One region of the Bariatricus sp. HCP28S3_A4 genome, then DNA from elsewhere that is predicted to be linked to it. Evidence: riboswitches for the same ligand, from Rfam matches in the RefSeq annotation. Region 1 holds a riboswitch; each other region holds the start of a gene.
What was found. Region 1 has a riboswitch for cobalamin ahead of ACTNBF_RS01665 (sirohydrochlorin cobaltochelatase). Riboswitches for the same ligand answer to the same signal wherever they lie in the genome.
Positions count from the first base shown of each region.

Region 1 (10,671 bases):
ATGCAGGGAAGTGTGTCAGTTTTATAGAAATTTAATTGACATTCCTCTTTCAGGCGATATAATAGTTCTAATTTAAACTATCCAGGAGGGACAATATGCCCGTTTCGGGATCAAGGAGGTACACTAACGATGGAAATACTCTACAAAATTGTCATTTGTTTTATTGCAGGAATGGGCGCAGGACTGGGGACCGGATTTGCCGGAATGAGTGCAGCCGCTGTCATAAGTCCCATGCTGATTACATTTCTGGGCATGCCTGCATATGATGCAGTTGGAATCGCACTGGCAAGTGACGTCCTTGCCAGTGCTGTCAGTGCTTATACTTACGGCAAAAATAAGAATCTGGATATCAAAAACGGTCTTGTCATGATGATCACCGTCCTGATCTTCACGTTCGTTGGAAGCTTTGTGGCAAGTAAAGTCCCAAATTCAACCATGGGAAGCTTTTCCACATGTATGACACTTCTGGTCGGCATCAAATTTATCGTGAAGCCGGTTATGACAACCAAAGAAAAAATGGCATCTGTCAGTCCGAAAAAACGATTTGTTCAATCGGTATTAAGTGGTATGATCGTAGGCTTTATCTGCGGTTTCATCGGCGCCGGCGGCGGAATGATGATGCTTCTGATCCTGACCAGTGTTCTGGGTTACGAACTAAAAACCGCTGTTGGTACCAGCGTATTTATTATGACCTTTACAGCATTAACCGGAGCGGGAAGTCACTTTATGATCGGCGGTATGCCGGAAATGCTCCCTCTGATCCTCTGTATTCTCTCAACACTGTTATGGGCACGCATTGCTGCCAAATTTGCAAACAAGGCAAGTGCAGCAACACTCAATCGTTCCACCGGAATTGTACTTACCATCTTGGGCGGTGCAATATTCCTTGTCAATATTGTCAGCTAAAAATAATGGGATACCACCGGTATCCCATTATTTTTTATCAGAAATCACAATACTATCTTGTCAATTCCAGATACAGCTCCTTATACTGTTTTGCTGAATTCTCCCATGAAAAGTTCTTGTCCATATCTCTCTGAACCATCTCATCCCAGCACCAGCGATTTGTAAAGAATAATGTCTTTGCTCTGTTAATAGCATCCAATAACAAGCCTGCATCATAACGGTCGAATGTAAATCCGTTTCCTGTATTCGTAAACATGTTATATGGTTCAACAGTGTCCTTCAGTCCACCGGTCTCACGAACAATTGGAATTGTACCATAATGCATAGCAATTAACTGGGTAAGTCCGCAAGGTTCAAACTGCGAAGGTACCAGTAAAGCATCTGCACCCGCATAAATTCTGTGAGCTCTTGTTTCATCATACATGATGTTGGAGCATACATTTCCCTTATATGCATTCTCATAATAACGGAAAGAATTCTCATATACATCATCTCCGGTACCAAGTACAACGAACTGGGTATGTTCATCCATAACCTGACGAAGAATGGTATTGACAAGATCCAGTCCCTTCTGATCGGTCAATCTCGAAATCAGACCAATGACAAACTTATGGTCATCCTGAACAAGTCCCAGCTCTTCCTGCAGTTTCCGCTTGTTTTCCCTCTTCTTCTCTAATACATTCGTGATGTCATAGTTTGCATACAATCTGGAATCTGTGCTGGTGTTCCAGATATCATAATCGATACCGTTGACGATACCTCTCAATTTTCTCCAGTGATGTCTCAGATGCGCATCCAGTTTCTCTCCGTAGTATGCTGTCTGAATCTCACCGGCGTATGTATTGCTGACAGTTGTAATAATATTAGCGTAAGCCAGTCCTCCTTTTAACATATTCGCATCGTTGTAGTTTACTTTCAGTGCATCTTTGTTAAATACGTAATCCGGAAGTCCTGACCAGTAGCGGATCGTCGGAATATTGTAAATACCCTGGAAACGCAGATTATGGATCGTTAAGATCGTCTTTGCAGTAGTCAGCTTTGTATTTTCGAATAAAGTTCTAAGATATACCGGAACCAGAGCTGCCTGCCAGTCGTGACAATGAATGATATCCGGAACCCAGTTCAGATAATTCAGTGCTGCAAGTGCTGCCTTGGCGAAATAGCAGTATTTCGGAATATCATCAATCAGATTCGTATATGGATTTCCACTGCTGAAAAATTCTTCATTATCAATAAAATCATACACAACTCCATCCCATACATATTCCATAATACCTACATAATAGGATCTGCCGTCTGCACACAGATTCATCTGGAAGGATCCTTTGTATACCATCTTCTCCTGATATTTCTGCGGTATACATTTGTAACGTGGGATAATTACCTTCACATCACAATTCTGTTTAACTAATGCCTTCGGGAGCGCGTACATAACATCACCCAAACCTCCGGTCTTCACGAATGGATAGCATTCTGAACCGATAAATGCGATACTTCTTCTTGGACTCATATATACCTCCTGTTTCGGTTCTTCTTTTACCTCTTCTGCCGGTGCTTCTTTGGTTTCCTCTGCCGGTTCTTCCTCAGCTGCCGGTTCTTCTTTCGCTTCCTCTTCCGGTTCTTCCTCAGCTGCCGGTTCTTCTTTCGCTTCCTCTTCCGGTTCTTCCTCAGCTGCCGGCTCTTCTTTCGCTTCCTCTGCCGGTTCTTCCTCAGCTGCCGGCTCTTCTTTCGCTTCCTCTGCCGGTGTTTCTTCTACTACCGGTTCTTCCTTTACTTCTACTACTGGTGTTTCTTCTGCCACCGGTTCTGCCTTAACTTCCTCCGTTTTCTCTTCCTTTGCTTCTTCTGCCTTTGGCTCTTCAGCTTTCACTTCTTCCGTCTCTTTTTCTGCAGGTTCTGCTTTTTTCCTGGTAGTTTTTCTTGTCGTTGTTTTCTTTGCCGCAGTCGTTTTCTTTGCTGCTGCCCTCTTCGTAGTTTTCTTTTCTTCAGGCGCTTCCGTCTTCACTGCTTCTGCCCCTTCTGCTTTTTCAGTTTCCTTAACAATTTCTTCTTTCACGATTTCTTCTCCCGGCTCTGTTGTCAAAGCAGCTTCAACCGTTGCTTTTTTTGTAGTCCTTTTTGCCGGGGCACTTTTCTTTACTGTAGTTTTGGTAGTTTGTTTTCTTGCCATTTTATACCTCTCCATAAAAAATTCTAATTGTTCACTGTTTGTAATATTTAGAATCTTATACTATTATAGCACACAAATCCACAAATGGGCAAATTTCGTGTTCTTTTTATAAAGTAACTTTCAAATACGCCTCGGCGTACTTGCTGCGTGGCAGGAGTCTTATCTTCTTTCAAGATAACTCAGTCCAGTTCCACCAGAATCGCCCGACAAGGTGCCCCATCTCCGCCACCCAGATTTATCGGTGCCGCATTCAGGAAATAGCATCCTTCGGGAACCTTATCCAGACAGATTCCTTCCAGCAATACAATTTCCGCTCCCAGAAGTTTAAGATGCACTTCCATTGGTGCATCCTCCGGTCCTACCGTCTGAGATTCATTTCCAAGCAGAAATATCCCTTCTTCTGCAAATACATCAGCTGCCTCCGCCGACACAACAGCCTTTCCCTTAATCAAGATTCTCTTTTCAAAGTCCCGGCCGATCCGTCTTGCTTTTCCCATAATGGCAGCCGCATCCTGTGCAGTCATAATTCCATTGTGTTCTGTCACATAAGCATTTCCGATAGATTTTTCCAGTTCTACCTGGTCGATTGTTTTTCCTTTCTGTAAGAAATGATATGGAGCATCCACATGCGTTCCGTTGTGGGCACACATTCGAAATGCCGATAAATTGCATGGCGAATCCTTTGATATCACGGATAAGATCTCTTTTTCAGGAGCCGGATCTCCGGGAAATACATTGCATCCGAACACTTCCTGCGAAATATCATATATTCTCATCTCTTCTCCCTCCATTAACCCATTTCATCCAGTATATCACTTTTTTGAAAACAATATTGACAATCATCAATTATTTTCTTTTAAGATAAATACAAGATACATCATCCAAGATGCCGTATCTCCGGTCTTCACAGTACCTGCATCAGCACCTTCTGTTACACAGTCATACATGATCTTACTTTTTTTCCGAGAAAAATTTAAGAAAGCTTTAATATTTATTTAGTATTACCCTGACATTTTATTCTTCCCGAACCGGATTCGATACGCTAACTTTATGATCATACCATTTTCCTTTCGTTCCAATCAGCGCAAGGTCAAATTCTTCATCCAACGCCGGAACCGGAACATCAAATCCATTCACTTCTTCCGTCGTTCCATCACTATAGGTAACCGTATCTTCGGTAGGAATCAGAAGCTCCGCTCCTTCTTTCACGGCAGCCTCTGCAAGTCCCGGATAGAGATTGACAATATTTTTCGATGTAAGTGAAATGTGAATCGTCATCTGACCATCCTTAACCGTCAGAGTTCCTTTTCCGTCACAGGCTTCATTTACATGAAACATGCTGCTGTCAGTTTGGAATTCTGCACTGTAAATTCCGTCTTCCAGTTCAGCCTCCCCGGCTTCTTCACTCTGAGCTGTATCTTCCGTAAGTGTCTCGGTATCTGTCTTTGCAGCTTCTTCTTTCTTTCCACATCCGAGCATCAACGCGGATGCCAGTATTGCCACTCCAAGCATGGCTGCTATTTTCTTCTTCATACTTCTGATCCTCCCATTATTTATCAATGACTGCCGCAGTGTGATCAACATAAATCTGCTGAATAGCCTCGATTCCACCAAGTCCTGCAATCTGCACATCCACTTGTTCAAAAAATCCGGAATTCTCAAACAGACTCTTCCATGAATCTTCATCCTCTCCGGCCATATCATTATTTGCGTGATCCCCCGCCACAACCATCAACGGCCGGAGAATGACCTTTTTATATCCCGCATTTTTTACTGCTTCAATAATTGCCTCGCAGGAAGTTTCTTCCGGTTCCCCTTCGACGGTCCCGATAAATACATTGTCGTAGCCGAGTACCTGCATCTGTGTCTGCATCTGGCTGTAGGAAACTTTTGCCGTATGGGAGGTGCCATGTCCCATAAATACAAATGCCGTACCATCTTCCTTCGCTGCATCGAGGCTGTCATATCCTGCTGTTTCAACAGCCTGTGCCGTCACTGCCTTTGCAACAGCTTCTTTATCTGAATTGATTGCCGAAGCATCGCTTCCCACTTCACCCAGAAGCGGTTCCGAAACCTTTACGGATTCAAATTTGTCCTGGTAACGCTCCACTGCTTTGACCAGTTCATCATATTCTGCTCCATGCATCAAGTGGGTCGGCTGTACGATCAGATTCTTCACATTATTTTTCACTGCACGCTCCAGAGCCTGATCCATATTGTCAATACATTCTCCGTCTCTCGCCTGTATGTGATTGATGATAATCTGCGATGTAAATGCTCTTCTTACGGACCAGTCAGGATATGCCTCCTGCAGGGCATCTTCTATTCCTTTAATATCTTCCACGCGGCTGTCATTGTAAGATGTTCCGAAGCTGACTGCCAGAAGTTCATTTTCTCCGATTCCATCCTGGTTCCTTGAATCGTCGGCGGATGCGTCTCCGGTATCTTTTCCAAAATAATCCGGGTCCGCATTTTCTCCTTCTACCAGTTCCTTCTGCTCATCCGTCAGTTCATCCCATGCTTCTTTTGCAGCCTTACACGCTTCATCCGTCTGATCGTTTCTTTCCTGAACATAGATTGAGTCTATCAAATCTGCCACCTCATTCGCTGCTTTCTGATCATCTTCTGTTTCTTTGGTCTCCTCTTTTTCTTCCCCATTTCCACCAGAACATCCTGCTATTGTTAATGTGCTGATTACGGAAACGGCCAGTAGAATTGTGAGTAATCTTTTCTTCATTCTGAATCTCCTCCTTCTTATTTTGTCGTTCTCCCGATAATGCGTACAACAAAAAAGAGGTGCCTTTCCCATATCGTCGGTAAAAGGCACACTTCATAATAACATACGCAAACAGCACTCTCTCCAAAACAGCCGGTCTTTCACCGGTGCCTGATGATGAGAATGTGGAATATGACTCTTATCGGTTGCGACCAGTTACTCGTGGCCTGTGGGTTCTTCCCACTCCGTTGTTTGCAGGCAGGTCTCCTGACTTACGGATCCAGATCCAAGGCCGCCTTCCCAATTGCTCAGTGACATTTCTGGCCTTGCACTCCCCGTTTACAGTGACGAGTTCGTACAGGACTTCCACCTGTTTCCCTTTTAATCAGACAGCTAATGCTGTCTGAACCTGACGAACATACCTTATCACAACCCGCCTGAAATGTAAAGCCTGCTTCTTCGTTTTCCCCGATTCCAAATTCAATCGCTGCATGTTCATCTATTTCGGCCGGACCACTCCGGGCGACAACTCCTGCACATAACATAAAAAGACGGCTCATCACCGCCTTTTTATGTATTATTCTTCTTTCTCCGGAAGATCGATCTGTGGACGCACATGCAATTCCTTCGAAATATATTTGCCATCCTTTCGATGCTGCTTCACACATTCAGTCAGTAAAAATTCAATCTGCCCGTTCAGTGAACGGAAATCATCTTCAGCCCAGGCTGCGAGGGCATCGTACAGTTTTGGTGATACCCGAAGCGGTATCTGTTTTTTCGTTTCTGCCATATTAGTAAAGACTTCCTGTATTTACTATCGGCTGTGCATCATGATTTCCACAAAGCACAACCAGCAGATTAGATACCATCGCAGCTTTTCTTTCATCGTCTAATGCTATTGTATCCTTCTCTTCCAGCCTTTCAAGTGCCATCTCCACCATGCCCACGGCTCCGTCAACGATCATTTTTCTCGCATCGATGATCGCAGAAGCCTGCTGTCGCTGAAGCATGACTGCCGCAATCTCCGGAGCATATGCCAGATAAGTGATACGCGCTTCGATGATCGCAAGGCCTGCTTCCTCCACTCTGCCCTGGATCTCTTCTTTAATTCTTGCCGCAACCACTTCGCTGGAACCGCGAAGGCTTCCTTCATCCGCGACACCGTCTCCTGTGGTATCTACATTCGGAGATACATCGTAAGGATACAGCCGCACAATATTACGGAGCGCACTATCGCACTGCAGAGAAAGGTATTCCTTATAGTTGTCTACATTAAAAACTGCTTTTGCCGTGTCCACCACCCGCCATGTAACGGCAATTCCGATCTCCACCGGGTTGCCGAGGCAGTCATTGATCTTCTGACGGTTGTTATTCAGTGTCATAACCTTCAGAGAGATCTTCTTATTCACCGTCTCCACAGCCTGTCCTGCCTGTGGCTGTGTGAAAATTACAGACCTCTTAGACTGGCTGTCCACGTCTCCGCTCTGGTTCAGCTTTGTCTTCGCAGCCGGATTCACACCTACACAGAACGGATTCACAAAATAGAAACCAGGCTCTTTCAGCGTACCGACATAATTTCCGAAAAGAGTAAGCACAAGCGCTTCCTGTGGTTTCAGTGTCTTAAGACCTAAAAACAAAATCCAGCCAAGTGCCAGCCAGATACTGCAAAGAACCACAAGGATCCAGTATTCGTATTCAATCCCAAAGATCAGACCTACCGTTGCGAGTACATACAGAGCGATGGTCAGAAGCAGTACCGGCATTCCGTTCTTCCTATTGTTTAATGTGATTTCCTTCATGAGTTTCCCCTCCTTTATTTTGATATCAAAATGATATCATATTTATTTCATATGTGCAATATAATTTTGAAAAGAAAATAGATTTTGGATTAAAAAACAAAAGCCGGTGAAATGTGGATTCACACAAATCACTGGCTTTGATTTCTCAATACACTTTCGGTTTATATCTCATGTCATGTACCGAATACACCGTCATAAATGCATCCGGATCCTTTTCATTCATGAATCTCATCAGCTTCTGATATTCATGTTTGTCTACAATTGCAATGATCTCCCGGCGCTTTTCAAGCGTATACGCCCCAATCGCTTCATAGATCGTTGCACCGCTGTGCAGATCGTTCAGAATAAAATCCCGCACCAATTCTTCCTTCTGGGATACAATGCACACTCTTTTCTTTTCGTTCTGCCCGAAAATAAAGTAATCCACCACGATCCCGTTAAAATACGTACCGATCACACTCAGTACAACCGTCTTTGAGTCATAAACAAATGCAGCAGAAAGTGCCACACACATTCCGGCAAGGGACATCGCCTTCCCCAACTCCATATGCAGGAATTTGTTCATGATTTTCGCAACAATGTCCAGTCCTCCTGATGACGCATTGCGGTTAAACAAAATACTGAGTCCCACACTCACCAGCAGGATATAGGCGAGTACATCAAGTGCCTGATCTCCGGTCAGCGACTTATTATTTGGCAGAAGCGCTTCCAGAATCCCCATAAATACCGGAAGCATGATGGATGTATACACGGTCTTATATCCGAATTCCGGCCCGCACAGGATAAATCCGATGATCAGCAATCCTACATTCAGAATCATTGTAATCGCTGAAATCGAAAGCGGGATAAAATTCGATAACACGATAGCCAGACCTGAAATACTGCTGACCGCTGTATGGCTCGGAATCAGGAAGAAAAATACTGCTGCTGCGATGATCGCAACCGCACCTGTAAGGATAGCCATCTCTTTGAACACACCTTGTTTTTTCATGATAACCTCCAAAATATATTTCTTCCATTATCATAGCACAAATTGTGTCTATTGAATATCCTTCCTGCAATATTTCCAATATCCCAGAACAACACAAATGACAGCCACAGCCATCCCGATCAAAATCATTTTCCCATCCAGACAGCCATTTTCCACAATGTCCGCGCTCTCGGCATAGCCAAATGGTGTGATATATTTTAAGAATTCTGCGCTTTCGGAAATATTAGCCACAATGTTCAGGAAATACATCACAGTCGCAATTCCCAGTCCGATTCCGATTCCGCTTTTTCTGATAAAAGCGGAAATTCCAAAACAAATACCAGTCAGTTCCAGCTGCACCAGGAAAAATGCCAGATGGATCAGCGAAATTTCTTTCCACATGATTTCTTCCCCGATTCCCTTAATGGAAACAACCGACAGCGCAAAGATGATCGCATTCAGAATCACGATCTGAATAAGAACAGAAATCAGCTTTTCACTGACAACCCGGCTTCTGCTGACCGGATGTGTAAGCAGAAATTCTGCGGTTCTTTCTTTTTCTTCCTTTGCCAGAACCCCGACTGCAACAAAAGAGGCAAAAAATGCTCCGCCTAATCCCAGAATATTTCCACACTCAACAGAATAGAATCCGATCAGAGTACCAAAATTCAAACGATCCATGCCAAAAGCTGCTGTAAATGCTCCCATGGAAGCGAATATGTCGCTGACACCTTCCATTTCACCTTTCATTTCAGGATACAGCAGCACACAGATTACAATAAAAAAACCGATCGACACCGTCCATATCGCAAGTGCTTTCCAGCCTTGTTTTAATTCATGTTTTGTTAACGTCATTACTGCTCCCCTCCATCCTCATAGTAATGCATAAATATTTCTTCCAGATCCGGCTCTGCGACCGAAAGATCCGTGATATCACTGCCTGCAAGTATCTGGAGAAGTCGTTTGATATCTCCACTATAAAGAAAACTAGATACGCCGTCTGTTTCCTGAAGATCACGTACACCATCCAATCCCTGAAGTGAGATTGCTCCATGAATCGTGATGCGTTTTGCATTGGTGCGGGACAATGCTTCCACACTGTCGCAGGCAATCATACGTCCTTCCCGAATAATCGCCGCTCTCGTACAATTTCTCTGAATCTCTGACAGCACATGGCTGGACAGGAAAATGGTTGTACCCTGTTCATTTTTCTCTCTCAAGACAGAGAAGAATTCCCTCTGCATGAGCGGATCCAGACCACTGGTCGGTTCATCGAGAATCAATAACTTCGGATTATGCTGCAGCGCCGCAACGATCGCAACTTTTTTCCTGTTCCCGAAAGACAGCTCTTCCACTTTCCGGCTCGTATCAAGCTGCAGCCGGTCACATAATTCTGCCGATGCTTTCGCACAGTCTGTCTTCCTCAGATGCGCAGACAACTTCAAAATATCTTTGACCTTCATCCCCTGATAAAATACTGCTTCCGAAGGCAAGTATCCCACTTCAGACAGAATCTGATTTCTATCCTTCCCTATATCCATTCCCAGTATTTTAGCCCGCCCCGAAGTCGGATGGATCAGTCCCAGAAGCGTTCGGATCGTGGTAGACTTCCCCGCCCCGTTCGGTCCGATAAATCCGAAAAACTCTCCTTCTTCTACCGACAGATTCAACTTAATAATCCCTCTTGCTTTACCATAATATTTGGTCAGATCCGTTGTTTCAATTGCCTTCATCGTGTTCCCCCTCTTTTCGTAAATAAATAGATTTCCAGAAATCCACCATTTTCAGGAAATCCCGCTCCATCATGTCCACATCGTACTTCTCATCCTGAATCTTTTCCCAGATATATCCTTCCGAAGCCCAGTACATATCGTTATACATCATTTCGATGTCTATGCCGGGGACAAACTGACTGGAGTCAAAGTTCAGTTGTTTGACATTCTGTTTAAAATCGGCATATTTTGCGATGCTTTTCTGGATATCCGCCCTGACCTCCGGGTCCTTCTCGTAATACACCTTGAGCGCAAATTTCCCAATTTCCGGATACCTCCGCACGATACGCACTTTCGCCTGCGTTCCTTTGTACATAGCTTCAAACAGATCCTTCTGC
Region 1 is NZ_JBQHSE010000002.1:128,301-138,971, reverse strand. It holds gene ACTNBF_RS01685 (sulfite exporter TauE/SafE family protein) at 130-906, shown strand; gene ACTNBF_RS01680 (glycogen synthase) at 959-3,076, opposite strand; gene ACTNBF_RS01675 (cyclase family protein) at 3,256-3,852, opposite strand; gene ACTNBF_RS01670 (hypothetical protein) at 4,091-4,609, opposite strand; gene ACTNBF_RS01665 (sirohydrochlorin cobaltochelatase) at 4,626-5,813, opposite strand; cobalamin riboswitch at 6,033-6,221, opposite strand; gene ACTNBF_RS01660 (PTS ascorbate transporter subunit IIC) at 6,370-6,582, opposite strand; gene ACTNBF_RS01655 (SPFH domain-containing protein) at 6,584-7,591, opposite strand; gene ACTNBF_RS01650 (YitT family protein) at 7,737-8,582, opposite strand; gene ACTNBF_RS01645 (ABC transporter permease subunit) at 8,631-9,416, opposite strand; gene ACTNBF_RS01640 (ATP-binding cassette domain-containing protein) at 9,416-10,294, opposite strand; gene ACTNBF_RS01635 (TetR/AcrR family transcriptional regulator) at 10,281-10,671, opposite strand, start outside.

Region 2 (10,671 bases), on a different contig from region 1:
GCCCCGTAAGCCGCTTGTAAAATAAGTGCTCCCAGTATCGGTATCATAAAAGTGATTAATTTTTTAATAATACTCCCCTGCGTAAAATCCGAATTGGAATTATTCAAGATGAATCCTCCTTTCACACATAACCTGATACAATTTCTTTATAGTAGAAATCATACAATCAGCCTCTTCTTCTGAAATATGGTCTAAATACTTCGACAGTTCACTATAATACTTTCTATCGTATTTATCAGACAGTTTTTCTCCTTCTTCTGTAATAGAAATATAAGTGATACGTCCATCTTCTTCCGATGAAGATTTAGCAATATAACCTTTTGCCACCATTTCCTTAACCGTTCTGGTAACTCCCGGTCTCGGAAGGTTCAGTTCCTCGCTGACATCCGAAATTTTCACTTTTCTATTTTGAGCTTCCAGTTTATGAATCGTATCCAAAAACTGGATATAAGAAGGTGCTACCCCATCCGGTAATTCAGGAAGCATATCCCGGATTCTTTTTGCCATATAACAGGCATCCATCATTCTTTTTATTTTTTCAGTTTCCATAAACCCTCTCTTTATTGCCGCTATTAGTTACTATTGGTAATTATATGGTGTAGTTCTTTTATTGTCAAGTCAAATTCTGTACTTATTCTATTCTTCTCTTTTTTGCACTAAATCCGGTTGTACCATTCTTTTCCTATCCACCGGTACTATTCAATATGTTTGCCATTTCCATTCAGTCATTTTCGCTATTCATCAACACTATACAGGCAACCCAATAAAAAGAAAAACACCGAAGCATGATAGCCATTTTCATACCTCGGCGTTTTTCTAGCCTATACATCCATACATTACTTCCGATTGGCGATTTAGCAAAGCGCTCCCCCTAATGCTCTGCAGGCCTCCAAAGCTTCCTCATCCGGTGCTTCATTGCAAATCACACTCTCGCATGCAAGCACTGCTCCGGCGCTGCCGCAGGCATCTTCCCAACTTCGCATCCATTCACCGTCGCCCCATCCGTAAGAACCGAATAAAGCAACTTTTTTCCCGCCAAGTGCTCCTTCGCAGGCATCCCACATCGGCTGGAATTCTGTTTCCTCCAACACCTCCGCTCCCATAGCCGGGCACCCGAATGCAATCGCATCATATTGCTTTACCATAGAAGCACCAAACTCCGACGCTGCAAATAATGCGGCTTCTGCTGCTTTTTCCTTAATTCCTTCCATTACGGCGTATGCCATCTGTTCGGTATTGCCGGTTCCACTCCAAAAAACAACTGCAATTTTACTCATATTGTATACCAACCTTTCTTAGTTTCTATCATCAAACAGCTACTGTGAGCCGTTCAATGCTTTTGCCGTTTGCCCATTGAGAGCAATATACGTCTGTACATTTTTTATAGCGTGCAAATTGTTTTTTTGCACTTTTTTCATCTCCATATACTTTCCAGCATCCTACAAATTTATAACCTTCGGCATGATTTTCGATAAATCCACGCACATCCTCGGGCGGATATCCCAGAAACAGTCCGATTTCATGCGGGAAATCCCCCGACTCCTGCAAACGTCTGCTTAACCGTACCACACATTTGTCACAGTCCCCGGTGGAATATCCACATGCTCTCAGAATTTCCCCTGCCTCTTCTACAGCCAGATCATTTTCCAATTTGTCAGGACGATAAAGGTAGATCAGTACCCGCTGTTCACATACCTGAATCGGGATCACCCGTATTCCCTTCGGTGCAAGTCGTTTGTTCAATGATCGCACTGCCAGAATCAACTCTTTTTTATCCGAACACGGACAGTTGAACAAGTTGCCGGTCTTTAACCCTGCCAATGTGGGTGAACAATGACGGACAATCATTTCATCAGACATACTGCTTCCTCCTGTTTGATATTATCATCTAAAATATTTTTGAGCGCCGACATAGAACTGGTATGTGACCGCACCACCTTTACATCAAGTCCTTTTGTTTCATTCAACGCATTTCGCACCATTTTGTGTGATACTGTGCTGGTAAATAATACCATCAGATCGGGACATCCGATTCCTTTCAAACTGCTTTTCTGTTTTGGAAATACTTTCGCATCACACTGATATTCCTGGCATAGATCCTTGTACTGACGAACCATGCATTCATTTCCTCCGATAATCACTACGCTCATTTTATGTATCTCCTTTCTTTTGTTAGCTTTGCCTAACATCGGGTTTTAAAGAAAACGCCATGTAGGCGTTTCTTTGTCTTAATTTGTATAGCCGTTCAGTACGGATATAAACATTTAAGTTAGCTTTTACTAACTATTTATATATTATCTGTTTCTGCTCCCATTGTCAATCCATATTCTCGTATTGATTATTTTTCTCATTTCGAATCCAGCTAAAAAAATTATTCAACATTTTTCAACGCTTCTTCCATCGGAATCTTTCGGATCCTCCGAAAATCCAGCACCAGCACCATCAAATACCCAAGAAGCACAAAGACAAACATCTTTATATATCCTATCGGTTCTATCACAAAAGCAAACCAGCCACTGTATTCAGACATAATACTTTTCCATGCCTGATTCATAACCATAGCGCCTAATATCACGCTCACCGTATCTGCCACAATCACTACCATTGTTGTAGAAAGCAAATACAGACTTGCGATTTCACGGTTTTCATAACCAAGAATCTTCGTCATGGAGATTGCCGTTTCGTTCTTTTCGATAATCAACTTCGTCAGAAGATAGATCAGGGCCGCTGACAACAGAATACACAAAATCTGAAAATACTGCATATAAGCTCCCATGGAGTGTTCCAATTGATCACACATCTTCGTAATATCTTCTTTCGTGATAACCGTCGCGATCACGTCTTTGTCGATATCTGTAACCTCAGTATCTGACATATATCCACTGAACGCATCTTGCTCCAAATCAAACAACGAACGATAATTCTCAATCGGAAGAAATACTGCAATATTCTGGCATTTTTCGTAAATTCCTGCCACCTTGAACTGATACTGCTTATATTCATATTTTTCATCCAGCGTGATGACATCTCCCACTTTCAGATTATACTTTTCAATAAATGGCCGGGAAAGATATACTTCATTTTCTTTCAACGATGCTAAATCTTCGATCCGGATATATTTGCTGTCATCCTTGACCCCATAAACAGATACTTCTTCATCCAGTGCATCCCCTGTCTTCTTCAGTGCCTTCATGCAAAATTGCTCTGCATCTGTAACATCCGTCTGAATCATTTGTCCTTCTTCGTCTTCACAAGATTTCAATACATACTGGTATTTTGCAAACATCAGATTTTCTGCATGATCCTGATAGTACTTCAGCGTAGACGGCATTCCGACCGCCATTGCCAGCATAACCATAACAAAGAAAATACCTGCAAAAAGAACAGCATAATTTGGCATGTTCTGAAATATGATACGCAGACGGAATCTGCTGAAGAACTTCCACTTCGGCAGCCGTATCGTTTTCTTCCGTCTTGTTTTTTTAAGATCACGCCGTAAAAACTGCAAAGGCGTATGCTGCATCATGTAAATGATCACAATCAGATTCACTGCAAGCATCAGGAATACTGGTATCACTGTCGTCTTAATAAATGCATCCGGATTCCATATTGTTTCATAAGCAGGGAGGCTGTAACTGTTATAATACATGGATACTACAACATCTTTGAAGACAGTATAGCCCAACAGGTTACCAACAACAGCTGCAATCATTGTTACAAGCACAGGCATTGCCAGATAATGCCGCACGAGCTCACCCTTTGTATATCCGGATGCCCGCAGGGTGCCAATCGTCTGTGATTCTTTCGCAATGGTATTACTGATGGTGACCGCAAAAATAAATGCAATGATCACAATCAGGATATCCAGCAGGACTCCGCCCATCGCTTCATCTGACCCCATATCATCCGTTGCAAAGTTGACTGCCGGGTTTGCATAACGGGGCAAATAATCCTGAAGTTCATTATCCCACATGACCGTCTGGGTAAGCAAAGCCCTCATAAAATCGTCCGACTGTTTCTTTTCTTCAATCTCATCCATCGGTTCCTGTTCATATCTCCATGCATAGGTATAATGCAACGAACCGGACAGGCGTTCAAAGCCATCTTTCGTCACCATCGCCACATTAAATTTCAGTGCATCAAACATCAGATCTGTACTTTTCTCATGAAGAGTAGAATAATTCACATAGGAAATCAGCCCTGTCACCTGATAGGACTGCTCACTGACGGAAATGGTATCTCCAACCTGAATTCCTGCATTATCTGCATGCATCCGGTCAATGGCAATCTCCTCTTCCGTTTCCGGGAAACTTCCTTCCATCAGGCAGGCCAGATTGATATCCTCTGTTTTTTCATACACCCGTATTGTGCCATCCGACTTTCCGTCATTATCGTGATCTTCCACCTCACTCCGATAGAAATTCTCATATACAGTTACAGGGACTGCCTTTTCACCTGTTTCGATTGCATGAATCAGCTCCTGATCCGCCTTCTCATTCAGTTCAAAGTGCCCATCCTCCAGACAATACTTTTCTTTACCATCCACTGCAGCCTGCATCATGCTCCCATTGGCAACATACATCCCTGAAACAAATCCAATTGTAAGGATTAAAAACAACGCAACAACCAGATATTTTTTCCAGTCACCTTTTAATTCTCTGGGAATGCGCTTTTGAAGCGGATTTTTCACTTTCCTGTCCCTCATACTTGCCACACTCCTTACCATTCAAGCTCCACTGCCGAAATTTTATTTGTATTTTTCTCATTATGGCGCACTCTTCCATCTCTCAGCTTGATCACATGATCTGCCATATTTTTGATAGCTTCATTATGCGTAACCATAATGACCGTATTCTTATACTTTCGATTGATGTCTTCAATCAACTTCAATATTTCCTTGGAAGTCGTATAATCCAATGCACCTGTCGGCTCATCGCAAAGCAGGATATCCGGATTCTTCACAATAGCGCGTCCGATAGAAACTCTCTGCTGCTGCCCGCCGGAGAGCTGGTTCGGGAGTTTATAACGGTGTTCATAGAGTCCCAGAGTCTGTAACAGATCATCAATATCAAGCGGATGATCCGACAGATATGCACCTACCTCAATATTTTCTTTCATATTTAAATTGCCGATCAGATTATACATCTGAAACACATATCCCAGATGCTTCCTGCGGTACTGTGTCAATTCCCTTTCTCCCATATCCTCCAGTTTGTCACCGTTTATGGAAATATAGCCGAAATCGGCACTGTCGATTCCTCCAATAATATTAAGAAGTGTGGATTTTCCCGAACCGGAAGGTCCCAGCAGAACACAGAACTCCCCTTTTGCGGCCGAAAAATTCATCCCGCATAATACTTCCTGGCGGATGTCCCCACTTCCAAATCCTTTCTTTAAATCTACAACTTCCAAAAAATATCTCTCTTCCTCTGACATAACTACTCCTTTTCTCTTTTCAGTTTTCGCTTTTCTTTTTCCCGTTCTCGTTTCTGTGTTATTTCCATCAATTATCTTTCATTCCTCCTTCTATTTCCATCTGATAAACGAATATGGGGTTAGCTAAGGCTAATTCATTATATCATATATATCTTCTAATGATTCACTCAGTCATGAAAACATTTCTCAATAATGCATGTTTGCATACAAAAAAATCGTGGCAATGCAGGAGCCCCTCTCTCCATACATTGCCACGAAACAAAAGATATTAGATCTATATTATTTATTGACTCATGCGATTACTGACCGATCACTGCTGCAGTATGTGCAATATAAATTTCCTGAATCTTAGCAATTCCTCCAAGACCAGCAATCTGTGTTTCTATACTTTCAAATTCTCCGGAAGCTTCAAACATACTCTTCCATGAGTCTTCGTCGTCTCCGGCCATGTCATTATTGGCATGATCGCCGGCCACTACCATCAGCGGACGAAGGATTACTTTTTTATACCCTGCCTGGGAAACAGCTTCAATGACAGCTTCACATGCAGTTTCTTCCGGCTCTCCTTCGACAGTTCCGATAAACACGTTCTCATATCCAAGGGCAGACATCTGTGCCTGCATCTGGCTGTAAGACACCTTCGCGGTATGAGAAGTTCCATGTCCCAGGAACACAAAAGCAGCACCATCCTCTTTTGCAGCATCCAGGCTGTCATAGCCTGCTTCGCTAACTGCTTCCGCAGTAATTGCCTCAGCAACTGCTGCCTTATCGTCATTGACAGTTTCCGCATCTGCACCCACTTCTCCAAGCAGAGGTTCTGCAACTTTTACACTCTCAAATTTGTCCGCATATGCCTCAACAGATTCCATCAATTCATCATACTCTGCGCCATGCATCAGGTGTGTCGGCTGGACAACCAGATTCTTTACGCCGTTTGCGACCGCTCGCTCCAGTGCCTGATCCATATTGTCAATGCATTCTCCGTCTCTTGCCTGAATATGATTGATAATGATCTGCGCGGTAAAGGCTCTTCTTACAGACCAGTCCGGATACGCTTCCTGAAGTGCATCTTCAATTCCTTTAATATCCTCTACACGGCTGTCATTAAAAGATGTTCCGAAGCTGACAACAAGAATCTCATTTTCTCCGATATCATCCTGATTCAGCGGATCATCCTTGGATGCATCGCCTGTATCTCTTCCAAAGTAATCCGGATCTGCATTTTCACCTTCTACCAGTTCCTTCTGGGCGTCTGTCAGTGCGTCCCAGGCTTCTTTCGCTTTCTTACACTGTTCATCCGTCTCATCCGTTCTTTGCTGTACATAGATTGCGTCAATCAGCGCTGCCACCTCATCCGCAGCCTTCTGATCCTCGTTTTCTGTACTTTCTTCCTTGTCGTTTTCTACTGTTGTTTCCGCATTTTCATCGCTTTTTCCGGAACATCCTGACAGAACCAGGGTTCCCACCAATGAAACAGCCAGTAAAATGGTTACCAGTTTTTTCTTCATCCTGCTCCTCCTTCATTTTCTGGCCATTTCCGATATATTCTCATTCGCTTTTAAGTCTGCAGGATAAAAATCTCGTAGACAAAAAAGCCCTTTTCCATAAAAATGGTAAAAGGGCGTAATGAATACACAACAAAACAGCACTCCCGGCAGATACAGGCATCGCCCGGGAATGTATCATTTCCATTATGATCGGTTGCGACCAGTTACTCGTGATCTGTGGGTCCTTCCCCACTCCGTTTTTCAATAGGCAGGTCTCCTGGCTTACGGATCTTAATCTAAGGCCGCCTTCCCAATTGCTCAGTGACATAAATGGCCTTGCACTCCCCGATCACAGTGACGAGTTCGTACAGGATTTGCACCTGTTTCCCTTTTAATCAGACAACCGGTGATTGTCTGAACCTATCAAGCTTACCTTATCATATACTGCAAAAAATGTAAAGACTCCGGAAATAGAAATATCTTACAGAAAGGAAAGCAGGAGCAAGGGTACTGATGAGTATCCCCTTGCTCCTGCTCTTTGTGCTCACTTATATTTCTTTGCTACTATTTATTCTTCTTCTCCTTCGCCAGTAGTGCTGCCCCCAGCGCGCCGGCATACCGTCCGTTTTCAGTAGGTTCCACCGTCTTTCTGATTTTCGCAGAAAGGATTCTGGTAAAATATGTACTGTGACTCAACCCTCCTGTCAGAATAATCTTATCTGACAGTGCCTTCTTCTGGCTCAACTGTGCCACCTTAGATGCTACGGAATCAACGACCCCCGCCGCAATATCTTCACGATTTTTCCCGACACCGATATAATTGATGACTTCGGACTCTGCAAATACGGTGCAAAGAGAACTGATTGGTAAGACTGTTCCGCTTTCAGCCATATCAAAAAGCTCCTGAAGCGTGATTCCGAGACGATTTGCCATAATTTCCAAAAACTTTCCGGTCCCGGCGGAACATTTATCATTCATCAGGAAATCCTGCACGGTTCCGTTCTCGACCAGGATTACTTTGGTATCCTGTCCGCCCACATCAATAATCGTACAATTATCTCCTGCCATCTGTCTTCCGCCTCTTGCATGACATGTTATTTCGGTAATCACATAATCTGCAAAATCTACAGCAATTCTTCCATATCCGGTCGCTGCAACTTTTGTCTCATCAGACATGACATCCACTCCTTCTGCAAGAAGTTTCTCCTTGATAAGTAAGGTGGTCTCCTTGCTGCTCCATCCTGTAGGCAGTACAAATTGAAGCTCCTTATCCCCGATCACAGCAACTTTGGATGCTGTGGATCCGATATCTATTCCAACGTAATTCATATTCCTACCTCTTCTAACAATATTGATCTCTGTGTGGATTCAGATCCATTTCCACTTCGGTGATTTTCAAGATCTCTATATCATGTTCACGAATACACTGCCGGATCACCTCAAGATCTTCTTCTTTCACCATTAGTGAAATACCGCAGCATTTACTCGCACTTCTGGGGGTCGGAGCAATCACTGCCCAAACCCCCAGTTTTTTTAATTCTTTATAGAGACGCATTCCATTATCATGATTGGGAAACAATACATAATGCTGTATTTTCTGCATAGCTCTATGTTCCTCACATTTTTTAATTATTCAGCATTTCCACAAATGCACTGACTCTGGTACGAAGCTGCTGTGCATCACTGTCTGTATAATCTGTCTCAATTCCAAGAACCGGAATACCTGCTTCTTTCATCGCACGTTCTACAAAGTAGCCTTCTGTATCGTACAGATTACAGAATTTCAGATTCACATCAATGATACCGTCAACCTTGTACTCTTTCGCAAGACGTAAAATGTCATCAATTCTTGCGTGATTCGGCGTGAAGCAAGCACAGTTGATATTCATATACCGCTCAGAAAGAGCCATGATCTGGTCTTCCAGCGTTTCTTTTGTCTCATCCACATAGTTCTCGAAGTAGCGTGTTCCCGTACACATTTCTTCACATACCACAACCGCTCCGCTTGTCTCTACGATATTATGAAGCTTCCAGTTCGGAATTGCAAGCGGTGTTCCAGTCAGCATGATACGTTTCGTACCTGCGGGAACGACGCTGACACCATCCTTGATACGCTGTTCAAGCTCATCACAGAGCTTATTCGTCATCTGGGTAAATCTTTCCGGATCATCATAGAAAGCAATCTGGGAAATCACAAGCGCATCTGTACCGCTGATCGGAAGTGTCTCGCTCTTACGGCATTCATACAGTCTTGCGAGTGCTTTTCTCTTGTTATTGATCAGCTTAATGCTATCAGCCAGTTTTTCAGCCGTTACTTTATTTCCGGTAAATTCTTCTACCTTGTCTTTCAGAGCCGTAATTTCTTCTGCCCATGCTTTGACATCTTTTGCCCGCTTCATCTGCGGAAGATCCATAACATATACCGGAACGTCTTCAGAAAGAATTTCCCAAGCCTTTTTCTTACCGTCGCAGGTTGTCTCCCCGATATACATATCTGCGATTCGGAAGAATGGGCAGGTACGATCCAGTCTTGCTCCAACAGATGCTTTGATCAGCGGACAGGTATTGGTCGGAAGCACTCGTTCGCCTCCCGGTACCCAGAACTGAGATCCCCCACACAGTCCTGTTGCAATTGCATCCGCTGCGAAAATAATCTCATCCGGAACATAGATACAGAAAGTTCCGAATACTTTCCCGCCCTTTTTCTGATGCTCAATCAGTTCCGCCGGTCTGATTCCGTGAATATCCGCTACAACCATGTTATAGTAATCCATTCCCTCCGGTCTGTTCTCCTGTGATAAAAACACATCCCCGAATGCCTGTGGAAGTACCGCACACAACTGGTCATGCAGTTCCAGATTCATCCCCAGTTCTTCCCACATTTTGCGATTATCAGCCATTTTGCTTGTCCTCCTTAATAAAATTATTTCTCAATAAAACTCTAACTATAGAGTATCATTTTTGGGGAGTACAGGCAATTTCATTCCCTGATTTATCCATTGATATTTATAATGCACATCACTATATATAGTTATCATCTATATGTGTCACTTTATAAGATTTTTAGGATACCTTCTACACAACGATCAATTTCCGAAAACGTATTGCTGGCACTAAATGCAAATCGGACCGTTCCCTGCGGAAAGGTATGGAGAGACTGATGAGCTGCCGGCGCACAGTGGAGCCCGACTCTTGTCATCACACCGCATTCCTGTTCCAGTTCAAATGCCGCAACCGCATTATCGATTGTCAGGAAATCCAGCGAGACAACCGCCACCCTGTCTTGTACATCTTTTCTTCCTACAATGCGCACCTGTGGAATCCTTTTGACTTCGTTCAGTAAATATTCCGTCAGTTCCATCTTTTTATCATGAATCGCTTTCAGTCCCTGCTCCCGGATATAGTCAAGTGACGCATGAAGCCCTATGATTCCGGGCAGATTCATGGTTCCACTCTCATATTTATCCGGCAGATAATCCGGCATCAGAAGGGAATCGGACTGACTTCCGGTTCCTCCGGCAATATACGGCTCCATTTTCTTATCCAGCCGTTCGGATATGAGAAATCCTCCGATCCCCTGCGGTCCCAGTAATCCTTTGTGCGCCGTAAATGCAAGGAAATCAATCTGGCACTCCTGCATGTCTACCGGAAGCGTCCCGGCGCTTTGTGCCGTATCTACTGCAAAGAATAATCCATACTCTTTGCAGATACTTCCAATCTCACGAATCGGCACAACCGTTCCGCACAC
Region 2 is NZ_JBQHSE010000038.1:6,043-16,713, reverse strand. It holds gene ACTNBF_RS14710 (MATE family efflux transporter) at 1-47, opposite strand, end outside; gene ACTNBF_RS14705 (MarR family winged helix-turn-helix transcriptional regulator) at 100-549, opposite strand; gene ACTNBF_RS14700 (flavodoxin) at 855-1,277, opposite strand; gene ACTNBF_RS14695 (DUF3793 family protein) at 1,309-1,860, opposite strand; gene ACTNBF_RS14690 (DUF2325 domain-containing protein) at 1,845-2,150, opposite strand; gene ACTNBF_RS14685 (ABC transporter permease) at 2,372-4,705, opposite strand; gene ACTNBF_RS14680 (ABC transporter ATP-binding protein) at 4,720-5,436, opposite strand; gene ACTNBF_RS14675 (sirohydrochlorin cobaltochelatase) at 5,736-6,944, opposite strand; cobalamin riboswitch at 7,174-7,362, opposite strand; gene ACTNBF_RS14670 (acyl-CoA dehydratase activase) at 7,488-8,252, opposite strand; gene ACTNBF_RS14665 (DUF3343 domain-containing protein) at 8,266-8,526, opposite strand; gene ACTNBF_RS14660 (double-cubane-cluster-containing anaerobic reductase) at 8,549-9,823, opposite strand; gene ACTNBF_RS14655 (aminotransferase class V-fold PLP-dependent enzyme) at 9,976-10,671, opposite strand, start outside.
Region 2: linked by a shared signal. The riboswitch ahead of ACTNBF_RS14675 (sirohydrochlorin cobaltochelatase) and the one ahead of ACTNBF_RS01665 (sirohydrochlorin cobaltochelatase) in region 1 are both predicted to bind cobalamin.

Region 3 (10,671 bases), on a different contig from region 1:
GCAGACATGGGAATTGCCATCGGAGCAGGTACGGATATTGCGATTGATGCGGCGGATGTGGTTCTGATGAAGAGCCGTCTTACCGATGTACCGGCAGCGATCCGGTTAAGCCGTGCGACTCTGAAAAATATCCATGAAAATTTGTTCTGGGCATTCTTTTATAATACAGTCGGGATTCCGCTTGCGGCGGGGGTATGGATTCCGGTCTTTGGCCTGAAACTGAATCCGATGTTCGGCGCTGCGGCGATGAGCCTTTCCAGCTTCTGCGTCGTGACAAATGCATTGCGGCTGAACTTATTCCGTATGTATGATGCGGGAAAAGATAAGAAAATCAAAAAGAAAAAAACGAAAAAAGTGGAGGAAAAATCAATGGAAAAAACAATGAAAATTGAAGGCATGATGTGCGGACACTGTGAGGCGAGAGTGAAAAAATGTCTGGAGAAACTTCCGGAAGTAGATGTGGCAGAAGTCAGCCATGAGGCAGGGACGGCAGTGGTGAAGCTGAATGCAGAGATTTCTGATGACGTACTGAGAAAGACGGTGGAAGATCAGGACTATCAGGTGATCTCTGTGGAGTAAAATGTAAGATTTGATTTCTTTGAAACGGATGAGCGGGAAAACGTTCATCCGTTTTTTCTTTGGAAAATTATGAATCGTATGTTGTTTTTGATTCTGCAATTATTTCTTGACAACTCAGCCAAATCTCTCTATAATAGCCCCACTTCGAAGGATTATTGTTTTGATTAACCGAAAAGTTAATTAATCAGGTGTACACCAACAATGGCAGGAGATGAGGAAAAGTGGTATTGAATGAATTTAATACGGAAGGGGTAAAGGTCAGCTTTGTATATATGCCTTCCTGGGAAATGTTCATGTCGATGCATGTTTTGGCTGTTCCGGAACACCACCTGGAGCGTCGGCGGTGGTATCAGCGGATTGAAAAAGAGCATGGGAACCTGGTTGAACACAAAGACGAAGGAATTCCGCAGGATTTTCTGAATGTGTTCCGTGCATTGGGAGATGAGACACGACTGAAAATTATACGTGAAATACTAAATGGAACACGGACAACGAAGGCTTTGGCAGGAAAGGTCGAAGTGACGGAGGCGGCAGTTTCAAAACATCTTAAGATACTCTGGGAAGCGGGGCTTCTGGAGAAAAAGCGGTGCGGTAACTATGTAGAGTATTATGTCTGCAGAGATGTGATTGATTTTATTCCCTATCGTTTTTATGAACTGATGCAGTAAGAAAAGAGGGAAGAAAAATGTTTCAGGTAGTTGTATCAACATATCAAAAAAACCGAATTGGAATCCGGCGGGCTATGCCATGGTCTTTTATTGTTTCAAGGATCATAACCGGCGTGACTCAGATCGTATTTCCGTTTTTTATTTACCATTATTTCCTGAAAGGGAATTTGAACGCTCAGTATTATCAGTATACAGGAGGAGCGGATTACATGACCTATGTGGTTCTTGGATCGGCAATAAATGTTCTGGCGGTATCGACACTTAGGAATGTCGGAAGAGCACTGATCACGGAATTGCATTTCCGATCCAGTACCTGCCGGAATGGATGCAGAGATTTGCACAGATTTTTCCACTAACACCGGCTGTGGAGCTGTTCAGGAATGTGGTGATACATCAGAAAAGCTTTATAGATAATAGATACCTTATATGGAGAATCCTTCTGCTGGGAGGAATTTATGCCGGACTTGGAAGTCTGTGGCTATGGAAAAAGGAACAGACAGTTGTGGAAAATATTTTCGGAAAAGAGGAATAGGTATGGAAAAAAAGTATGAGAACAAGATCGTAGCAGAACACTTAACAAAAGCTGAAAATAATATTTGAAGAATTACGTGGGCAAAGTCAGGAAGATTTGAAGCTCGAAGATATTCTGATGTACCTGATTCAGAATTCCCGGGAGGCGGTGGTGATATGAGAAAGATTTGGATTGTTTTTGCAGCAGAAATCCGAAAGCAGCAACAGCACAATTAAATGCCAGATAATTATAGAAATTATTTCGAATGCTTTGAAAAATAATTTTATATATCTTAACATGTTTAGCTTACGATGACAAGTCTCTTTTTTTGTGGTAATATACTAGATATTACTATGGAGTACCATTTATACTCCGATATCCAACAAAACCGTCAGGGGGTATGAGTCTATGAAGATGATTATGGCAATTTTACAGAAAAATGATGAGTTACAGACGATAGATGAGCTGAATACAGCAGGATATTTTGTGACGAAGCTGGCAACTTCGGGCGGATTTCTGAAAGGTAAAAATACGACGATCATGACCGTTGTAGAGGATGAAAAGGTTCCGGAAGTTCTGGAAATAATCCGCGCGAACTCCGGAGAACGTAAGACGATTACTTATGCGAATCCGGCATTGGTTTCCGGACAGGGAAGTCTGGGTGCAGCGCCGACAGTACCAATCAATATCCAGGTAGGAGGAAGTACGGTGTTTGTACTGAATGTGGAACAGATGGAGAAGTTCTGATGAGACTGTTGGTGTTGAGTTTTACAGAAAAAGGGAGCCATCTGAACAGGCAGCTCTGTCTGCAAATGTCGCAAATGGGATATTTTTGTGAGGGTTATGCACCATCAAAATATGCCAAGTGTGCAGATTTGAAGACATTAGATAAGGATATATCGGAATGGATTGGAGAAAACTGGGGGAATGCTGCGTTTTTATTTATCGGCGCGGCGGGCATTGCTGTGCGGATGATTGCACCGTGGGTGAAGGATAAATTTACAGATTCTCCGGTACTTGTGATGGATGAGAAAGGGACATATATCATACCATTGCTTTCAGGACATGTGGGAGGAGCGGTACAAATCGCACATGATATTGCAGAAGTGACAGGAGCAATACCTGTGATCACAACAGCGACGGATGTGCAGAAGAAATTCGCAGTCGATGTATTTGCGGTAAAGAACCATCTTTTGATCTCGGACCGGGAGAAGGCAAAGCAGATCTCAGCGTCCGTGCTTCGAGGGGAGAAAATTGAATTTGAATGTGATTTTCCTATAGAAGGAGATGTACCGGAGGAATTGTCGCTTTCAAGTGGTGAAAAGATGGAGACAGAGGATCGGAAGGATAAGAGAGCCGCAAATTTCCGGATCGCTGTCAGACAGTTTTATGATTCTTGTGATGAGAAAAATGAGAATACGCTGTTCCTTTATCCGAAGAATGTAATCATCGGAATAGGGTGCCGGAAAGGTGTGCCTGCAGAGCAACTGAAGGAAGGTATGGATAAGATTTTGCAAGATCTGAGGCTGAAACGGGAGCAGGTAGAAGCCGTTGTGAGTATTGACCTGAAGAAAGAAGAAGCTGGCATTCTGGAAATGACCGATGAATGGAAGATACCATTTTACACATTTTTAGCGGAGGAGCTAAAGACAGTAAAATCGGTAAGCACAAGTTCTGAATTCGTGAGTCGTATTACCGGTGTAGATAATGTGTGTGAGAGGGCTGTGAAATATTATTGCCCGGACGGAGAACTGATCCTTCCGAAGACGAGTCTGGAACAGATGACATTTGCAGTTGTTTGTCGGAAAATGAAATTGTCATATTAGTGTACTGATATTTGATTGGAGCCATTGAACTTAAACTGAATGGTCATGCGGGATTTGTCTATCATCACACTTGTGATGAAGTTCCGGTACCGCTGATGAATGATATAAGAATTGCAGATTCCATTTCCCAGAACAGATCAATTTATCTGCAGCAACAGCGGGTTGCTTGCATGAAAAATAAAAAATTGTTATATTTTTCTTATGGAGGATAAAACAATGGAGACAAAAGATATTATTTTAGAACTCCGCAGAAAAAGCGGACTATCGCAGGAAGAACTTGCACAAAAAGTAATGGTTACAAGACAGGCTGTGTCTCGTTGGGAAAACGGTGAGACTGTACCTAATACTGACACATTAAAACTGTTATCCAGGGTATTTGATGTTTCAATTAATATCCTCTTGGGTGCACCGAGACAGTTGATATGCCAATGCTGTGGAATGCCGCTTGACGATTCCACAATCAGCAAAGAGCCGAATGGCGATTTCAATGAAGAATACTGTAAGTGGTGCTATTCGGATGGCGAATTCAAGTATACGAGTAAAGAACAGCTGATCGATTTTTGTGTAGAACATTTGGCAAATGAGAATTGGCCTGCAGAACAGGTGCGAGCGCATATGGAAGCAGTGGTGCCGAAACTGAATTATTGGAAATAACTGGGAAGAACCGTCCCCAACGACAGGGAGAAAAAATGGAGAAGATTTTGATTTTTGCAGGAACGACGGAGGGCAGGGAACTGGCAGAATTTGCTGGGGGATTAAAGGTTCAGGCTCTCGTAAGTGTGGCAACGGAATATGGTAAAACGTGTCTGGATGATTGTGATAATATACAGACTTTTGTTGGAAGAATGGATGAGGGGCAGATTGAAGCGTTTATTAGGAAAGAAAAGGTTGAGCTTGTGATTGATGCGACTCATCCGTTTGCGGTTCTTGTGACACGGAATATTCGTAAAGCATGTGAGAATACGGGGACGGAGTATTTGAGGTGTCTGCGGAGGGAGTGTGAAGAGGCATTCACGGTAGAGACCGGAGAGATCGTTTGGACGAGTACTGTGAAGCAGGCGGTGGAATATCTGGAGAAAACGGAGGGGAATATTCTGATTGCGACGGGAAGTAAGGAACTGGAAAAGTATGCTTCCATCCCCAATTATAAAGAGCGATGTTTTGCTAGGGTTCTGTCGACGGGGAAAGCGGTGGAGGACAGTATCCGGCTTGGGTTTGAGGGGAAACATCTGATTGCTATGCAGGGACCGTTTTCGGAGGAAATGAATCTGGCAATGCTCCGGCATGTGGATGCAAAATATTTTGTCACGAAAGAGTCCGGCAAAGCGGGGGGATTCCCGGAAAAAGTTAAGGCTGCAAAGGAGGCCGGGACTGTGCTGGTTGTGGTGGGAAGACCGGAGGAAGAAGGACTTGCGCTGGAAGAGGTATTTGATGAATTAAAGAGAAGATACGGGGATAAGAACAGGGGGTGATTGATAACATAATATCAGTCAACCCCTGAAATTGTTTTTGTGTGAATAACAATTACACAATCTTTGTCGTCCATTTGGAGCAGTCCCACACCGCATTTACAATATCCTGGTAGAATTCCGGCTCATGGCAGATGAGGAGCAGGGTCCCGCGGTATTCCTGAAGTGCCTTTTTCAGTGAATCCTTGGCATCTACATCCAGATGATTGGTAGGTTCGTCCAGCATCAGCACATTGGTTTCTTTGTTCAGGATCTTGCACAGGCGCACTTTTGCCTGTTCCCCGCCGCTCAAGACGCGAATCTGGCTTTCGATGTGTTTGGTCGTAAGTCCGCATTTGGCGAGCGCGGAGCGTACTTCATACTGAGTGTAGGAAGGGAATTCTTCCCAGATCTCATCGATGCAGGTGGTTCGGTTGTTGTGGTCTGCCTCCTGTTCAAAATAGCCGGTCAGCAGATTCTCGCCCAGCTCACATTTACCGGAAAGCGGAGGAACCAGACCGAGAATACTCTTGATCAGCGTAGTCTTTCCGATTCCGTTTGCACCGGTCAGCGCAATTTTCTGGCCACGCTCCAGCGTGAGGTTCAGAGGCCGTGAAAGGGGTTCGTCGTAACCGATGACGAAATCTTTGGTCTCAAAGATGTATTTACCCGGTGTCCGGCCGAGGCGGAAATGGAATTCCGGCTTCGGACGCTCGGCGGCGAGCTCTATGACATCCATCTTATCCAGCTTTTTCTGACGGGACATGGCCATGTTGCGGGTGGAGACGCGCGCTTTATTGCGTGCCACAAAATCCTTGAGTTGGCTGATTTCCTGCTGCTGCTTCTTGTAGGCAGCCTCAAGCTGGGCTTTCTTCACTTCGTAGATTTTCTGGAAATTGTCATAATCTCCGACGTAGCGGTTCAGTTCCTGATTTTCCATATGATAAATGATGTTCACCACTTCATTCAGAAACGGAATGTCATGGGAAATCAGGACGAACGCATTTTCATATTCGGTGAGATAACGTTTCAGCCAGTTGATATGCTCTTCGTCCAGATAGTTGGTTGGCTCGTCCAGAAGCAGGATGTCCGGCTTTTCCAGAAGGAGTTTGCCGAGCAGGATACGGGTGCGCTGGCCGCCGCTTAAGTCGGTGACATCCTTGTCCAGTCCAAGATCCAGAAGCCCCAGCGCGCGTGCGACTTCTTCGACCTTTGCATCGATCACATAGAAATCGTGCATGGTCAGTGTGTCCTGGATGGTCCCAAGCTCTTCCATAAGTGTCATCATAGTATCTTCATCCACGTCCCCGAGGCGGTCACAGATCTCGTTCATCTTCGTTTCCAGTTCAAAAAGCCAGGAAAAGGCGGATTTCAGCACTTCGCGGATCGTCATGCCCTTTTCAAGTACAGTGTGCTGATCGAGATAACCGACACGGACATTTTTTGCCCATTCGATTTTCCCTTCGTCCGGCTGGAGTTTTCCTGTAACAATATTAAAAAAAGTAGATTTCCCTTCTCCGTTGGCTCCGACAAGTCCAATGTGTTCGCCTTTCAGAAGACGGAAGGACACATCATGAAAAATGGCGCGGTCACCGAAGCCGTGGGAAAGATGTTCAACATTTAAAATGCTCATTTTCGATTCTCCTTTGTTATGTGGTAACAAGTGACAGTGTCCTGCTTATTATATTATATCTACCGGATAAAAGGCAATGGATTTCGAAAGGATTTCAAGGGAAAAATGCGGTTGCCATACAGGCGGGGATATGTTATAGTGAGGGTGTTCTATATTGGGCTTTTCAGTGCCGGGCAGATGATTCAGATCTGCCGGGTTAAAAGGGAATCAGGTGCAAATCCTGAGCGGTCCGGCCACTGTAAACAGGGAGCGAGGTTATAGATAAGTCATTGCGTATCCAGCGCGAGAAGGCATAACCGGGCGATGAGCTGTAAGTCAGGAGACCTGCTGAGAAGAATGTGAATAGCTTCCGATGAAAGCATAGATTTGCAGAATATTTCAGGGGGAAGTCTGCTTTCGTACAGGAAAAGCGGGCTTTTTTGAATGGGAAATTTGTGCTTTGCGGATCGGATCGAAAGTGGAAAGAGGGATACGATGAAAAAGAGAGCAGCACGGTTCCTGTGTATGATACTGATTGCGGTACTGATTTTCGGAATTCCGGGATGTGGTTCGGAAGAGAAAACGATGCCGGAAACGGAAGAAAATAAGATGACATCTGAACCACAGCGGGAAGAGGCGAAAGAAACGCCGGGACCAATGGAAATCAAGGGACTTACTTATGAATCTGCGATGGAACTTGATTATGCAAAAGGGTTCGGGGTATATTATTATCAGGATGGATATAAGCTGATCCGGATCCGGGACGGGGAAGACTATCTTCTTGTTCCGGAGGGCAGGAATATTCCGTCGGATCTGGAAGAAGACATCGTGATTTTACATCAGCCGCTGGACCGTATTTATCTTGCGGCAACATCGGTGATGGCATTATTTGATTCGCTTGATGCATTGGATGCGATTCGCCTGAGCGGGACACAAAAATCCGGCTGGTACATTGAAAATGCGGTGCAGGCTATGGAAGATGGCGCCATCCTTTATGCCGGAAAATACAGTGAGCCGGATTATGAACTCCTGATCGATGAGGAATGTGATCTGGCTATTGAATCCACGATGATCCTGCATACTCCGAAGGTGCAGGAGATGCTTGAGATGCTTGAGATTCCGGTATTTATCGACCGGTCCAGTTATGAGACGCATCCGCTTGGAAGAACGGAGTGGATCAAGGTCTATGCCGCGATGCTGGACAAAGAAGAACAGGCAGAGACATTTTTCAAGGAACAGTCCAAAGTAATCGAAGAACTGAAGGACTTTGAAAATACAGAGCAGACGGTTGCCTTTTTCTATGTGAGTACCGATGGAACCGTCGTGGTCAGAAAGTCCGAAGATTACATTCCGAAAATGATCGAGATTGCGGGTGGACGTTATGTTTTCGATGATCTTGAAAATACGGAAAATAACAGTGCGTCGATCAGCATTTCTATGGAAGAATTCTTTGCATCTGCAGCCGACGCGGACTATCTGATCTACAATTCATCGATCGATAATCCGGTGGAATCGATGGAGGATCTTCTGGCGAAAAGTGAGCTGTTTGCAGATTTTAAAGCGGTGCAGGAAGGAAATGTGTGGTGTACCGGAAAGTACCTGTATCAGGCGACAGACATTGTCGGAAATCTGATTACAGACATTCATCTGATGCTTACCGATGGAAAAACGGAGGAGATGACATTTTTATATAAAGTGTCATGACGATATCAGGATATGAGAAAGTGAGGAACAATGGAGAAAAGGAAGAATAAGCCGGTACGAATGGAAGAGATGAGAAGACGGATCCGGTATTTGCTGGTGTTTGCCGGACTTCTGGCTGCATTTTGTGTGATTATTGTGCTGAATATTAATACGGGAAACGTACATATTTCTGTTTCTGAGATTTTGAATATTCTATTCGGACAGGCAAAGCAGGATGCGAATTACAGAATCATCTGGAAAATTCGTCTGCCAAGAGTTCTGATGGCAGCCCTTCTCGGAGGTGCCCTTTCTCTGTCCGGGTTCCTGCTTCAGACTTTTTTTGCCAATCCGATTGCAGGCCCCTTTGTGCTTGGCATTTCCTCGGGCGCGAAAATGGTGGTCGCCCTGACGATGATCGTATTTCTGAAGTACTTCAGCAGAGTCTCTTCGTATACGCTCATTATAGCGGCATTTATAGGTTCACTGATTGCGACCGGATTCATCCTTCTGATGTCAAGAAAGATCAATCATATGGCAACCCTTCTGGTGGCCGGAATCATGATCGGCTATATCTGTTCGGCGGTTACGGATTTTGTGGTTACATTTGCGGAGGACTCGGATATCGTGAATTTGCACGGCTGGTCTCAGGGAAGCTTTTCCGGGATGAGCTGGAGCAACGTGAAGGTTGCTTTTGTATTGATTGCTGTCACCGTTGTGATTACCTTCCTCTATTCCAAGCCAATCGGTGCGTACCAGCTTGGCGAAGCCTATGCGAGAAGCGCAGGAGTCAATATCCGAGTTTTTCGTGTGCTTCTGATCCTGCTCTCCAGTATGCTGTCGGGCTGTGTGACCGCATTTGCCGGACCGGTTTCTTTTGTTGGGATCGCGGTTCCGTTTCTGGTAAAGAGGATGCTGAATACGGCGAAACCGCTGATCGTGATCCCGGGAACATTTCTGGGAGGAGCGGTGTTCTGTATGGGGTGTGATCTTATTGCACGGATGGCATTTGCACCGCTGGAACTCAATATCAGTACGGTCACTTCCATTTTCGGAGCACCGGTCGTCATCTTTATGATGCTGCACAGACAGAAGGGAAGAGAATGATGGAAAATGCATATGTAAAGCTGCAGGATCTGACGGTAGGCTATCATGGGAAACCCCTGATCCGCGATATTTGCACGGAGATTCAAAAAGGGGAGATCGTAACACTGATCGGTCCAAATGGTGCTGGAAAATCGACCATTTTAAAAAGTATCACCCGACAGATCAAAACGCTTGGAGGAAATGTCTCCATTGCGGATGAGAGGATCGATGCTATGGAAAATGCTATTCTTGCCAGGAAAATGGCGGTGGTGCTGACGGAGCGGATGAAGACGGAACTGATGACCTGCCGCGATGTGGTGGAAACCGGTCGGTATCCGTATACCGGAAGGCTGGGGATCCTCACGAAGAAAGATAAAGAAATCGTAGATGAGGCAATGGAAGCGGTGCATGTCCGTGAGCTTGAAAATCAAAGCTTTCAGGCGATCAGTGACGGGCAGAGACAGCGGATCATGCTTGCGCGTGCGATCTGCCAGGAGCCGGAGGTTCTGATCCTGGATGAACCGACTTCCTATCTGGATATTCATTATAAACTCGAACTTCTGTCGATGCTCCGGAAACTGGCAAAGGAGAAAAAAATCACGGTCGTCATGTCGCTTCACGAGATCGATCTGGCACAGAAAATATCGGATAGGATTCTCTGCGTCAGGGGTGACCGGATTTTCTGCTATGGGAAACCGGAAGAAGTATTCAAAGAAGAAGTAATCCGGGAACTCTACGGACTCGACAACGGATCCTATGACCCGTGCTTTGGAAGTGTCGAGCTTCCGAGACCGGAGGGAGAGCCGCGTGTTTTTGTAATCTCCGCCTGCGGAACAGGCATTCCGGTATACAGGAAACTGCAGAAAGAAAATATTCCGTTTGCTGCCGGAATACTATACCGCAATGACGTGGACTATCATGTGGCGAAAAGGCTTGCGGCAAAGGTGATCGAAGAAGAACCATTTTGCAGTATCCGTGATGAGGCATATCAGGAGGCAAAAGCAACGATCGATTCCTGCCAGTACGTTATCAACGCAGGCGTTACGATCGGAGAGGGAAACCAGCGGATAGCAGAACTTCTGCATGCTGCCAAAAAGAGTGGCAAAATCTGTGAATGGAAGGAAGGGAGCGGTGGATGGAAAGTGGAATGATTCATATTTATTGCGGAGACGGAAAAGGGAAAACGACAGCGGCAACAGGACTTGCCGTCCGTGCGGCTGGCTGTGGACTTAAGGTGCTGTTCGTACGTTTTCTGAAAAAT
Region 3 is NZ_JBQHSE010000003.1:146,026-156,696, reverse strand. It holds gene ACTNBF_RS02730 (heavy metal translocating P-type ATPase) at 1-579, shown strand, start outside; gene ACTNBF_RS02725 (metalloregulator ArsR/SmtB family transcription factor) at 801-1,247, shown strand; gene ACTNBF_RS02720 (hypothetical protein) at 1,265-1,603, shown strand; gene ACTNBF_RS02715 (cyclic-di-AMP receptor) at 2,167-2,505, shown strand; gene ACTNBF_RS02710 (cobalt-precorrin 5A hydrolase) at 2,505-3,584, shown strand; gene ACTNBF_RS02705 (hypothetical protein) at 3,596-3,796, shown strand; gene ACTNBF_RS02700 (zinc ribbon domain-containing protein) at 3,801-4,238, shown strand; gene cobK (precorrin-6A reductase) at 4,274-5,056, shown strand; gene ACTNBF_RS02690 (ABC-F family ATP-binding cassette domain-containing protein) at 5,109-6,665, opposite strand; cobalamin riboswitch at 6,813-7,011, shown strand; gene ACTNBF_RS02685 (ABC transporter substrate-binding protein) at 7,140-8,348, shown strand; gene ACTNBF_RS02680 (FecCD family ABC transporter permease) at 8,379-9,431, shown strand; gene ACTNBF_RS02675 (ABC transporter ATP-binding protein) at 9,431-10,561, shown strand; gene ACTNBF_RS02670 (cob(I)yrinic acid a,c-diamide adenosyltransferase) at 10,546-10,671, shown strand, end outside.
Region 3: linked by a shared signal. The riboswitch ahead of ACTNBF_RS02685 (ABC transporter substrate-binding protein) and the one ahead of ACTNBF_RS01665 (sirohydrochlorin cobaltochelatase) in region 1 are both predicted to bind cobalamin.